DNA from 2 places in the Pseudomonas silensiensis genome. Region 1 is predicted to be linked to the other one. Evidence: riboswitches for the same ligand, from Rfam matches in the RefSeq annotation. Region 1 holds a riboswitch; the other holds the start of a gene.
The links. Region 1 has a riboswitch for cobalamin ahead of cobW (cobalamin biosynthesis protein CobW). Riboswitches for the same ligand answer to the same signal wherever they lie in the genome.
Positions count from the first base shown of each region.

Region 1 (6,736 bases):
GTGGCGTAACCGGCCAGGCCCCAAAGCAGGCCTTGGGAGGTTTTGGTCGGTGCGCGCAAGGTGTAAAGACCGGCCAGCATCAGGGCGAAACCGACCGCTACCACCAGGTTGCCGCCGGTGGTGGACAGCACGCGCTGCCAACCGTCTTCCGGTTCCCAGGCTTCGGCATCGTGAGTGTGAGCGGCGACAGCACCTGCGGCGTGTTCGTGAACTTCAACAGCAGCCGGCTCGGATTTTTCGTAAGTCTCGGCCTGCAGAATCAGCGGAGCCACCCAGAAGCTTTGCAGCAGGGTCAGCAACAGGGCGGCCAGAAGCCCGGTGAACCCTGCGGTTTGCGCAATACGCTTGATCATGTCATCAGGTCTCAATGGCACGGGAATGCAGAGCTGTGGCGGGTATCGTGAGCGGCGTTGTGCACTGCTTCGATGTGCGAGAAACCGGCGAAATACACAAGGCACGCACCCAGGATCGACGCGCATGCGGCGGCGGTCAGGCGTTGAGTCAGGGTAATGGTGGTGCTGGCGGTGCTCTTATCGGTGTTGCTGCCGGTACTGCTGATGATCGACATGGCGCTTCCCTCTGGTCTGTCAGCGGGTGATATAGAGCGCATGGAAGACCCCTGCGAGTCGGGCACGCAGAGGTTCAAACAGCGCCCGCCCACCGCGGGTTTGTTGTTCAGTGATCGTAATGCTCACTTTGTGTTGCGGGCCGGTCTCCGGGCTCACGAGGGGCACTGGCTTTCGCCTTGACCTGCAAGCATCACCTTCCCATGCCGAACTGCTGGCACAGTGGATCTGACGCTTCGCTCGCTTACCGTTGCGGGGGCAGCACCGGACTGACATGACTTTAGAGTAAAGCACATGATTCACCGGTTTCCCGTTTCACCCTGTGAAGGGCACCCGTAACAAGGCGTGTAGGAGAGCATGGGCGGGGGTTGGGCGTCAATTGGCAAGGGTTCTCAACTCGGTACCCAGGTGGATACCTGTGGTGAGGGGATCGCAATCAACTTGCGGACATTGACCCGCCCCGACACGATGCGTAGCCTTGCGCTTTCGAGGTTCTTCGGCGTCTGCCGAAGCTAAGAAGGGAACGCGGTCGATGCCGCGGCTGCCCCCGCAACTGTGAACGGTGATGTTCGCTGCCACGCCACTGCAAACCCTGTGCAACGGGTTCGCGGGAAGGCGCAGCGAATGCCAGGCCCACAAGCCCGGCAAACCGTCAGCCAGGAGACCTGCCTCGACACAGATTCTCACTACAACCGGGCGGGGTGATCCGGTGGCGAACTCTTCCGCGCGCGCATCCGTCGCAGCGATTGTCGTCCCGTATGCCCGCCACCTTGCCAAAGGGCATCCGATGAAAACACTGGCCAAACTCCCCGTCACCATCGTTACCGGCTTCCTCGGCTCGGGCAAAACCACCTTGCTGCGGCACATGCTCGACAACGCTCAGGGCCGTCGTATTGCGGTGATCGTCAACGAGTTCGGCGAGCTGGGCATCGACGGCGAGATCCTCAAGCAGTGCTCCATCGGCTGCACTGAAGAAGAAGCCAACGGCCGCGTCTACGAATTGGCCAACGGCTGCCTGTGCTGCACCGTTCAGGAAGAATTCTTCCCGGTGATGCGCGAATTGGTCGCCCGTCGCGGTGACCTCGACCACATCCTCATCGAAACCTCGGGCCTGGCCCTGCCAAAACCGCTGGTACAAGCCTTCCAGTGGCCGGAAATCCGCAGCGCCTGCACCGTTGACGCGGTCATCACCGTGGTCGACAGCCCGGCGGTCGCCGCTGGCACCTTCGCGGCGTTCCCGGACCAGGTCGATGCCCAGCGCAAACTCGACCCGAACCTGGACCACGAATCGCCGCTGCACGAGCTGTTCGCCGATCAACTGGCCAGCGCCGACCTGGTGATCCTCAACAAGGCCGACCTGATCAGCCCTGAAGACCTGGCCCGTGTACGCCTGGAAGTCGCTGAAGAACTGCCGCCTGCAGTAAAAGTCATCGAAGCCAGCAGCGGTCGCGTGCCACTGGACGTACTGATCGGCCTCGGCGCCGGCTCCGAAGAACACATCGACAGCCGTCACAGCCATCATGATCATCACCATGAAGGTGAAGACGATCACGACCACGACGCGTTCGACTCCATCTCCATCGAACTGCCTCAAGCCGACGAAAGCCTGCTGCTGGACGCGCTGACCCAATTGGTGGTCCAGCACGGCATTCTGCGCGTGAAAGGCTTCGCGGCGATCCCGAACAAGCCGATGCGCCTGCTGATCCAGGGCGTGGGCACCCGTTTCGACAAGCACTTCGACCGTCAGTGGGGCGCCGCTGAAGCGCGCACCACGCGTCTGGTGTTGATCGGCCAGGAACTGGACGCCGCGCTGCTCGAATCGCAATTGCGCGCTGCGCTCAGCGTTTAAGCCATGCACCTGCTCAGGACCCAGCCCGGCGGTTTCGTGTCGGATGACAACATTGCCGACCTTGGACAAACCCCCGCCGAGCTGGTGATCCTGTGCAGCGGCGACTCCAGCCTCGCGCTGCTCGCCGAAGCCGCGCAGCAGTTGCCCGACGATTACCCGAGTGTGCGCCTGGCCAACCCGATGCAGGTGCAGAACCACGCGTCGGTCGACCTGTATGTCGACGAAGTGCTGCGCCACGCCAAGGTGATTCTGATTTCGCTGCACGGCGGCATCGCCTATTGGCGTTACGGCGTGGAGCAACTGGTGCAACTGTCGGAGCGCGGCGTGCAGCTGATTCTGGTGCCCGGCGATGACCGCCCGGACCCGGAACTCAGCGACCTAAGCACGGTGGGCGCGGAAGACCGCGACCGCCTCTGGCAGTTTCTGCGTCAGGGCGGCATGAGCAATGCCCTGGATTTTTTCCGCTGCCTCGCCAATCGTTGGCTGGATCGCGATTACGCCTGGGCCGAGCCGCAAACCCTGCCGCGCACGGCGATTTACCACCCGCACAAAAGCCCCGCTGAACTGAAGGATTGGCAAGCCGATTGGCAAGCCGATCAACCGGTCGCGGCGGTGCTGTTCTACCGCTCGCATTTGCAGGCGGCGAACACCGGTTTCATCGATGTTTTCTGCCAGCGTTTGCAGGCGGCAGGGTTGAACCCGTTGCCAATTGCCCTGGCCAGTTTGAAAGAGCCCGGCTGCCTGACGGTGGTCGAGGACCTGTTGGACGAAGTCGAGGCGGGGGTGATTCTCAACACCACCGGTTTCGCGCAATCCAGCCCTGAAGCGCCGCATTTGCGACCGTTTCGCCGCAACATTCCGGTGATCCAGGCGATCTGCGCTCAGGACAACGAACCCGGTTGGCGCGCCAGCGAACAAGGCCTCGGTCCGCGTGATCTGGCGATGCACATTGCGCTGCCGGAACTGGACGGGCGGATCATCAGCCGACCGATCAGCTTCAAAGACCTGGCCTGGCGCAGCGAGCGCAGCCAATCCGATGTGGTCTGCTATCGACCACAACCGGAACGCATGGATTTTGTCGCCGAACTGGCGCGGCGCTGGATTGATCTGGCGCGAGTGCCCAATGCTGAAAAACGCATCGCCTTGATCCTCGCCAATTATCCGACCCGCGACGGTCGCATCGGCAATGGTGTCGGCCTCGACACTCCGGCCGCGGCGCTGAACATCCTGCGTGCGCTGCATAAAGAAGGTTATCCGCTGCCCGCCGAATTGCCCGACACGGGCACCGCGTTGATCCAGCAATTGCTCGGCGGCGTCAGCAATGACCTCGACACCCTCGACCAGCGTCCGTGTCAGCAAAGTCTGTCGATGGACGACTACCTGCTGATGTTCAACGCCTTGCCCGAGTCCAATCGCCAAGCCGTGCTGGAACGTTGGGGCGCGCCGCAAAGCGATCCGATGTGCCGTGGCGGGCGAATGATGATCGCCGGGCTGCGTTTTGGCCTGACCTTCGTCGGCATTCAACCGGCGCGGGGTTATCAGGTGGACCCGAGTGCGGTGTATCACGACCCGGACCTGGTGCCGCCTCACGGTTATCTGGCGTTCTATTTCTGGTTGCGCAACACCTACGGCGCCCACGGCGTGATCCACGTCGGCAAGCACGGCAACCTCGAATGGCTGCCGGGCAAAGGCGTCGGGCTGTCCGAGCATTGCTGGCCGGATGCGCTGCTCGGTCCGCTGCCGAACATCTATCCCTTTATCGTCAACGATCCGGGCGAGGGCGCCCAGGCCAAGCGCCGTACGCAGGCGGTGATCATCGATCACCTGATGCCGCCGCTGACCCGCGCTGAAACGTACGGCCCGTTACGCAACCTCGAATTACTTGCCGACGAGTATTACGAAGCGCAATTGCTCGATCCGCGCCGTGCCCGGGAATTGCAGCGCGACATCCTGCAATTGGTGCGCGAGACGCACATCGACCGCGAACTGCAACTGGACGAAAAACTCGACAGCGATGCCGATGCGGCGATCTGGCTGCCGCGTCTGGACACCTATTTGTGCGACTTGAAAGAGTCGCAGATTCGCGACGGCCTGCATGTGTTTGGCGAGTCACCGACCGGGCGATTGCGCATCGATACCTTGTTGGCGTTGTTGCGCATTCCGCGTGGCGATGGGCGTGGTGCGCAATCGAGTCTGCTGCGGGCCTTGGCCAAGGCGTTCACGTTGGGCTTCGATCCGCTGGATTGTGCGCTGGCCGAACCTTGGACCGGACCGCAGCCGATGGAACTGCAATCCCTCAGTGATGAAGTCTGGCGCACGGCGGGCGATACCCGCGAGCGTCTGGAGCTGTTCGCCGCGCAACTCATCACGCAAACCCTGAATACCAACGCCGAACCCTTTGGAAACGAGCCTTTGTGGCGAGGGAGCTTGCTCCCGTTGGTTCGCGAAGCGGACCCAAAAGATGGGACTGCTGCGCAGTCCAGCGGGAGCAAGCTCCCTCGCCACAAAGGCCTGCTCCCACAGGAGGCGAGTTGGGATGAGGTCAGCGCCATCATCGACAGCCTGCGCGAAGTCGTCGCGCCTAGGCTGGACGCCTGCGGCCCGGCGGAAATGCGCGGTCTGCTCGACGCCCTGAACGGCCGCTTCGTGCCGGCCGGCCCCAGCGGTGCGCCGAGTCGCGGTCGGCTCGATGTGCTGCCGACCGGGCGCAACTTCTATTCGGTGGACGTGCGTAACCTGCCGACCACCACCGCGTGGCGCATCGGTTTCCAGTCGGCCAACCTGATTCTTGAACGACACCTGCAAGACCATGGCGATCACCTGCGTCAGCTCGGTCTGTCGGTGTGGGGCACCGCGACCATGCGCACCGGTGGCGACGACATCGCCCAGGCCATGGCGTTGATGGGCGTGCGCCCGGTCTGGGCGACGGGCAGTCAGCGGGTCGACGACTTCGAAATTCTGCCGCTGAGTCTGCTGGACCGTCCGCGCGTGGACGTGACGTTGCGCGTCTCCGGATTCTTCCGCGATGCCTTTGCCAATCTGATCCGCCTGTTCGACGCCGCCGTGCAAGCGGTCGCCGCCCTCGACGAACCGGACGACCTCAACCCCTTGGCCGCCAAGGTGCGTGCCGAGCGCGAAGCGTTGATGCAATCGGGGCTGGATGAAGACGCGGCGAAGCGTCAGGCCGGTTGGCGCATCTTTGGCGCCAAGCCCGGTGCTTACGGTGCGGGCGTGCAGGGCGCCATCGATGGTCGTCTGTGGCAGAGTCGCGACGACCTGGCCGAGGTTTATCTGAACTGGGGTGGCTACGCTTACGGCGGCTCTGACGAAGGCACCGCGGCGCGAGAACAGTTCGCTCAGCGCCTGAGCCAGGTGCAAGCCGTGCTGCAAAACCAGGACAACCGTGAACACGACTTGCTCGATTCCAACGACTATTACCAATTCCAGGGCGGCATGCTCGCGGCCGTGGAGAGCCTCAGTGGTGAAGCGGCGGCCAGTTACCATGGCGACCACAGCCAGCCGGACTTGCCGAAGATCCGCACGTTGAAGGAAGAGCTGAACCGGGTGATTCGCTCCCGGGCAGCCAATCCGAAGTGGATCGACGGCGTGAAGCGCCACGGCTATAAGGGCGCGTTTGAACTGGCGGCGACGGTCGATAACCTGTTTGCTTTCGACGCTACAACGCAGCTGATCGACGATCACCAGTATGCGTTGCTGGCAGATGCGTACTTGCTGGATCCGGCGACCCGGGACTTTGTCCGCGAACATAATCCGCATGCGTTGCGCGACATGACTGAGCGAATGCTGGAGGCGCAGCAGCGGGGGATGTGGAAGGAGCCGGGTGAGTATCGAGAGGCGCTGGAGAATTTGTTGTTGGATATTGAGGAGGAGGGGTAGTGGTTGTTTCGGTATTTTTTACGGCCTGAAATCCACCCCTCACCCCAACCCTCTCCCCAGAGGGGAGAGGGGGCTGATCTACATCGTTTCCAAAACTTGAGTTCAACCTGAAGGCCCAGGTCGCAGAATTTCGTTTAAACAACCCGATCAGTCCCCTCGCCCCTCTGGGGAGAGGGTTAGGGTGAGGGGGCGATCCCCCTGACACCCCACCACCAAATCAACGACCACGGACCCAGACAAACCATGACCGACACCCCCCATTTCCCGCTTTCCGCCGTGGTCGGCGCCGACGATCTCAAGCTCGCCCTCTACCTGACCGCCATCGACCCGAAAATTGGCGGCGTGCTGATCGAAGGCCCGCGCGGCATGGCCAAATCGACCCTGGCCCGAGGCCTGGCGGATCTACTGGCCAGCGGCCAATTCG
Region 1 is NZ_JBNDJH010000001.1:96,759-103,494, forward strand. Features, by position in the region: gene QF010_RS00385 (CbtA family protein) at 1-353, opposite strand, end outside; gene QF010_RS00390 (CbtB domain-containing protein) at 365-568, opposite strand; cobalamin riboswitch at 690-918, opposite strand; cobalamin riboswitch at 1,039-1,253, shown strand; gene cobW (cobalamin biosynthesis protein CobW) at 1,354-2,415, shown strand; gene cobN (cobaltochelatase subunit CobN) at 2,419-6,312, shown strand; gene QF010_RS00405 (magnesium chelatase ATPase subunit I) at 6,556-6,736, shown strand, end outside.

Region 2 (6,736 bases), on a different contig from region 1:
GCCACGGCAATTCGCACACCGGCCAGCAAAGGCTCGGCAGCGATCACATCTGGCGCGGCGAATTCCACCGCCGGTGGCAGCGCGACCTCGCAACTGCTGGCCAGTGCGTCAGCCGCTGCATCGAGGCGCAGATCGATATCGTTCAACTCACTGGCCTGAACCAGCCCGAGGTGTCGACTCGGCAATTCGATCCCGGTTTCCCGGGACAAGGCGCCGTACCAGCGCAAACCTTCAGTGAGACTGCCTTCCAGTAATTGCGCGTGACGTAGAGTGCCGACGCGGTTGGCCAGCACACCGGCAAACGGCAAGTCCGGCTGATAGCGCGCCAACCCCAGGGCCAGTGCGCCAAAAGTCTGGGCCATGGCAGTGCCGTCGATCACTCCGAGCACCGGCACACCGAAATGTCGCGCCAGATCAGCACTGGACGGCGTGCCGTCGAACAGGCCCATGACGCCTTCGATGAGGATCAGGTCGGCTTCGCCAGCGGCCTCCCACAACAGTCGACGACTTTCCTGCTCGCCGACCATCCACATGTCCAATTGATAAACCGGTGCACCGCTGGCGCGCTCGAGAATCATCGGGTCGAGGAAGTCCGGGCCGCACTTGAACACGCGAACCTTGCGCCCCTGATTGCGATGCAAACGGGCCAGCGCGGCGGTGACGGTGGTCTTGCCCTGACCGGAGGCCGGCGCGGCAATCAGTACCGCCGGGCAATGACGTGGTTGATTCACAGCTCGACGCCTTTTTGCGCTTTGATCCCGGCCTGGAACGCGTGCTTGATCACGCCCATTTCGGTGACGGTGTCGGCCAGTTCGATCATCTCCGGCTTGGCGCCGCGACCGGTCACCACCACGTGCTGCATCGGCGGACGGGCCTGCAAGTCGCTGAGCACTTGATCGAGATCCAGATAACCGTGCTTGAGCGCAATGTTCAATTCATCCAGCACCACCAGGCCGATCGACGGATCACGCAGCAATTCGCACGACACCGCCCACGCAGCTTCAGCGGCCGCGATGTCGCGCTGGCGATCCTGGGTTTCCCAGGTGAAGCCCTCGCCCATCACATGAAAACGCACCTGCTCCGGGAAGCGCCGGAAGAACAGTTCTTCGCCCGTGCTGCTGCGCCCCTTGATGAACTGCACCACGCCACATTGCATGCCGTGGCCCATGGACCGGGCGAGCATGCCGAAGGCCGAGCTGCTTTTGCCTTTGCCGTTGCCGGTCAGCACCAGCAGCAGGCCGCATTCATTCGGGGAGTTGGCGATGCGTTCGTCGATCACGGCTTTTTTGCGCTGCATGCGCGCCAGATGGCGTTCGTCACGATCGGGGGTATCAGTCATGGGGGAGCTCTCCGTTGAGGCTGGATAACGGCGGGCAGGCACAAGAATAGACGGCAAGAAGCCTGGCATCGCCCACCGTGATGCCGCTGGATGGATCAGGCCGGTCTCCGGGCTCATGAGCGGCACTGGGCCCGACTGCGCGCCTTCCCATGTCGATATCGACACAGTGGCTAGGGCCTGTCATCAGCTTTTTCCTATACCGCGCCGGGTCTGCTGTGGCGCAGGGCAAGGCGCGAGGAGCGTGGTTTGGTCGTTCCAAACAAGCTCCGAGCAACGCCGCCCTGCGCCACAGCAGGCCCGGCCCTTCGGGTTGTGTCTGAAAGCGGACCAGACTGCGTTGCAGTCCTTGGCAAGGGAACAACCATTGCCAGCGGACTGCGCCTTGCCTGGTCCGCTTTCAGACCTCAACGCGGTATAGGAAAAAGCTGATGACAGGCCCTCGCGCAGCCTTCACTCATTTACCGTTGCGGGGGCAGCGCCGGGATCATGGCTCTTCGTCGCTTGAAGAGCGTCACTCACCGGCTTCCCTGTTTCACTCTGTCGACCAAGGTCACAGAGCACCTGAAACAAGCCGCGAAGGTTAGAGGGTTGGGGATGGAGCGTCAATTGAAGACGGGCAGCCTGCGAGCGAATAACTGCCGTCGATCAATTATCTGACGCCAATCTTGTGCCACACTCTCAGCAGTGATATCAAAGAGCCACAATCTCACAACACAATAACAAGGGTGAGCCACATGCAAGGCATGATCATCAGCAATCCGAAGCTGGAATTCCTGCGCCCGGTGCTGGAACGCTGGTTTGACTGTATCGACCGCTACAACGCCGTGCGCGGCGATAACGACACGCCTTACTGGTTCGACGAAAAGGCCAACCTGGGCCTGCTTTCCGTCGCGGCGTGGATGGCGGAAATGGTGACGCTGCAACAAACACCGACCCGTAAACAGACCGAAGAAGGCGAACGCAATGGCCGCGCCGATCTGTTTATCGCGGCCAGCGAAGAACGCGCTTACGTGCAAGCGACCCAGCGCTGGCCACGCGTCAACAGCCTGAACCTGACTCAAGCATTGCAGGACATCACCAGCGACGCCAAGCGCATCAGCTACGCCAGCGACCTGAAACTCGGCTGCCTGTTTGTCGCGCCGCAAAAAGCCCAACAAAGCGCCACCCCGGAAGAACTCCAGGACATGGTCGACGACCTGCAAAAGGAACACACCTGCGCGGTGGCCTGGTACTTCCCTTATGCCTATCGCAAATTGCGCAACGAAGCCGGCAACTATCACCCCGGCATTGCCGTGCTGTTCAAGGAAGCACGCGGCTGACCAGTTGAACCATCGATCACCTGCGCTTCTCTATTGATTAGGTCAATGCATTCATAGGGAAGGTCAGCATGCGCAAGCCCCAGCTCGCTCTCGTCATCGTGCTCGCCGGAGGGCTTGCAGCCTGTGGTGAAACCGCCAGGCTGCAAGTCTCCGACGGCATCGGCCCGTCACCCAAGCTGCCAGAACCGAACAAAACCCTGATCCCGACGGTGAACATCGCCCCGGCGATCGGCTGGCCGGACGGCACGAAACCCATCGCCGCGACAGGGACTCAGGTCGCGGCTTTTGCCGAAGGTCTCGATCACCCGCGCTGGCTCTATGTGTTACCCAACGGCGACGTGCTGGTGGCCGAAACCAACGCACCACCCAAACCCGAAGACGGCAAAGGCGTTCGTGGCTGGGTCATGGGCAAAGTCATGGGCCGTGCCGGCGCCAAAGTAACGAGCCCGAACCGCATCACGCTGCTGCGGGACAAGGACCACGACGGCATCGCCGAAACCCGCACGGTGTTCCTGGAAAACCTCAACTCGCCCTTCGGCATGACCCTGGTCGGCAACGACCTGTACGTCGCCGACACGGACCGCTTGCTGCGCTTCCACTATGAAAACGGCGAGACGGCGATCAAGTCACAGCCGATGAAGGTGATCGACTTGCCGGGCGGTACGCTGAATCACCACTGGACCAAAAACGTTATCGCCAGCAAGGACGGCAGCAAGCTGTACGTCACCGTGGGCTCCAACAGCAACGTGGCCGAAAACGGCATGGACAAAGAAGAAGGTCGAGCGGCGATCTGGGAAGTGGATCGCGCTACCGGCAACCATCGGATCTTCGCCTCCGGGATTCGCAATCCAAACGGCCTGGCCTGGGAACCTCGCAGCGGCGCATTGTGGACGGCGGTCAACGAGCGCGACGAAATCGGCAGCGATCTGGTGCCGGACTACATCACTTCAGTGAAGGACGGCGGGTTCTACGGCTGGCCTTACAGTTATTACGGTCAGCACGTCGACATCCGCGTCGAGCCGCAAAACCCTGAGCTGGTGGCCAAGGCCATTGCGCCGGACTACGCGGTCGGGCCGCATACCGCATCGTTGGGCCTGACGTTTGCTGAAGGCAACAGACTGCCGGCGCAGTTCAAGGAAGGCGCTTTCATCGGCCAGCACGGCTCTTGGAACCGTAAACCGCACAGTGGCTACAAAGTGATTTTTGTACCGTTCAGCGCAGGGAAACCGATCGGGCAGCCGATTGATGTGCTCACCGGTTTCCTCAACAGCGAGGAAAAAGCCATGGGCCGGCCGGTGGGCGTGGTGATTGATCAGCAGGGTGATTTGTTGGTGGCGGATGATGTGGGCAACAAGGTGTGGCGCGTGTCGGCGGCCAAGTAAGCGCCTAGCGTTTGCGGCACAGGGTCAATCCATCGCCCAACGGCAACAACGACAGGTCCACACGCGAGTCATCCTTCAAGGCGCGATTGAGTGCCTGGATGGCTCGGGTGTCTTCGCTCTCGGGATTGTCCTCAAGCACCCGGCCACTCCACAGCGTGTTATCAAACACCGCCAGACCGCCGACGCGCAGCAGACGCAATGCGTGCTCCAGATAGCGTGGGTAGTTGGCCTTGTCGGCATCGATGAAGATCAGGTCGAATGGCTCTCCTTGATCCAACTGGGCCAGGGTTTCCAGCGCGGGCGCCAGACGCAGATCGATCCGCTCGGCAAGCCCCGCTTCCTGCCAGTAACGCTGCGCAGTGGCGTTGTAGTCACCGGGAATGTCACAGCAGATCAGCGAACCGTCATCCGGCAATGCAGCCGCCATGCACAACGCGCTGTAACCGGTAAAGGTGCCCACTTCCAGCAGACGCTTGGCGCCGGTGAGTTTCACCAATAGCGCGAGGAACTGACCTTGCTCGGGCGCCACTTGCCAGCGAGCCATGGGCAGCGCCTGGGTTTCGTCACGCAAACGCTTGAGCAACGGCGTTTCGCGCAGGGAAACGTCGAGCAGGTATTGATACAGGGAATCGTCGAGATTGAGTGTGCGAGCGGTCATGACAACCTCTGCCATTTAGGGATTGCGTGCCAAGTGCTCAGGTTGCAAGACGCGCTTGGCGCTCAGATAGGCTTTCTGCCAGTAAGCTTTGGACAAGCTGTCGAGCTTCACCGTGCCGCCGGTGGCGGGCGCATGGACGAAGCGACCTTCGCCGACGTAGATCCCGGCGTGACTGACCTGAGAACCGCCATTGGTGGCGAAGAAGATCAGGTCGCCGGTTTGCAGACCTTCCTTGCCCACACTGGCCGCCTGCATGCTGATCATCTCGCGCGTGGTACGCGGCAGGGAAATGCCGGCGACGTCACGGTAGACATAGCCAATCAGCCCGCTGCAATCGAAACCCGAATCCGGCGTGTTGCCACCCCAGCGATACGGCGTGCCCACCAGGCCGAGCGCGCGGAACAATACGTCTTCTGCCTCAGGGGAGAATGGTTGGGAGGAACTGAAAACAATGGGCGCGCGAACCACCGGCGCAGGGGGCGGTGTACGGCTGGCGCAGGCGCTGAGCAGCGCTGCGAAAAACATGATTGCGAGGCGGGCCGACATCGACATATGCAGAGCATCCTGATCTGGCTGCGGCTTTTTCTGCAGGGGGCGCAGAAAAGAAAACCGCCTGCGCAGGACGCAGGCGGTTTGCCATCAATAATAGATCAGGATTCTAGCTGCTACGCGGCAAACTTCAAGTAAGACTTTAAGTTCACCTTACAAATAGTCCGCTTACTTGCGAGCCGTGACGATCGTAGGGGTCGCAGCCGGTGCCATCGCGAGTGCACGCTTGGCTTCGATGAAGGTTTTGCTCCAGTAGCTGTCGCCCAGGCTATCGATCCGGACACCACCACTGCGGCGGCTGCTGGAATGGATGAACTGGTTGTCACCCAGGTAGATCCCGGCGTGACTGACGCGACCGCGACGGCCATTGGTGGCGAAAAACAGCAAGTCGCCCGGCTCCAGTTTGCCGCGAGAAACCAGCGGAGCGTCGACGTTGATCATTTCGCGGGTGGAGCGTGGCAGGTTCAGGCCGGCTTCTTCCCGAAACAGGTAACCGATGAAGCCGCTGCAATCAAAGCCAGCTTCGGAGGTGCCGCCGAAACGGTAACGGGTACCGATCAGGGACATGCCGCGTTCGAGGATGCTGTCGGCCAGAACCGGAAGCTGGTACGACTTGCCGCCGGCGAAGTCTGCCAGTTCTTTTTCGGTGGCCGCTTCTTCCTGTTCCAGCGCTTGCTGGTAAAGAACGGAAGATTGGGCGGTAGCAGAATTTTTAGCCTGCTGTTGTTGCTCTTGCTGGGACACTGGAGAGTGGGCAGCGCAACCGAACAACAGGGTGACGAGTGCGAGGGGCACGAGGGGTGCAAAGCGATTTAGCATGGGCACGACCGTGGCTGATAGTTCTAAAGAAGCCGAGACTATGCCTACTATCATCCTCATTTGCAAATTCAATCGAACTTTATGTGACTTCTTGGTTTCGCGTTTACATCTAAGCGCTTAAGCCCGTTTTAGACACTCGCGCAGCCTGCAACCCTGTAGGAAAGCGGTTTTTCTGGCGCCTGAAATATGCCAAAACCCGCTACAGGCCTTGGTTTTACCAGCCCAGGGTTTCTTTCAGGAAGGGGATCGTCAGCTTGCGCTGAGCTTGAAGGGAGGCCTGATCGAGACGCTCAAGCAGCTCGAAAAGTGCACTCATGCTGCGCGTACCGCGGGTCAAAATAAAATGCCCGACTTCATCGGTCAGGTGCAGACCGCGACGAGATGCGCGCAGTTGCAAGGCACGCAATTTGTCTTCGTCGGAGAGCGGACGCATCTGAAAGATCAGTGCCAATGTCAGACGGGATTTGAGGTCCGCCAGCTTCACCGGCAGTTCACGAGGTGATGTAGACGCGGCAATCAGCAGGCGTCGACCGCTGTCACGCAGACGGTTGAACAGATGGAACAGCGCCTCTTCCCAATCCGCCCGACCGGCCACCGCCTGCAAATCATCCAGGCAGACCAGCTCGTACTGTTCGAGGTTGTCGAGAATGGCGATGCCGCGATCAAGCAG
Region 2 is NZ_JBNDJH010000014.1:83,462-90,197, reverse strand. Features, by position in the region: gene QF010_RS20305 (cobyrinic acid a,c-diamide synthase CobB) at 1-731, opposite strand, end outside; gene cobO (cob(I)yrinic acid a,c-diamide adenosyltransferase) at 728-1,339, opposite strand; cobalamin riboswitch at 1,757-1,919, opposite strand; gene QF010_RS20295 (hypothetical protein) at 2,074-2,658, shown strand; gene QF010_RS20290 (PQQ-dependent sugar dehydrogenase) at 2,727-4,040, shown strand; gene QF010_RS20285 (class I SAM-dependent methyltransferase) at 4,045-4,698, opposite strand; gene QF010_RS20280 (C40 family peptidase) at 4,714-5,250, opposite strand; gene QF010_RS20275 (C40 family peptidase) at 5,416-6,066, opposite strand; gene hda (DnaA regulatory inactivator Hda) at 6,281-6,736, opposite strand, start outside.
Region 2: linked by a shared signal. The riboswitch ahead of cobO (cob(I)yrinic acid a,c-diamide adenosyltransferase) and the one ahead of cobW (cobalamin biosynthesis protein CobW) in region 1 are both predicted to bind cobalamin.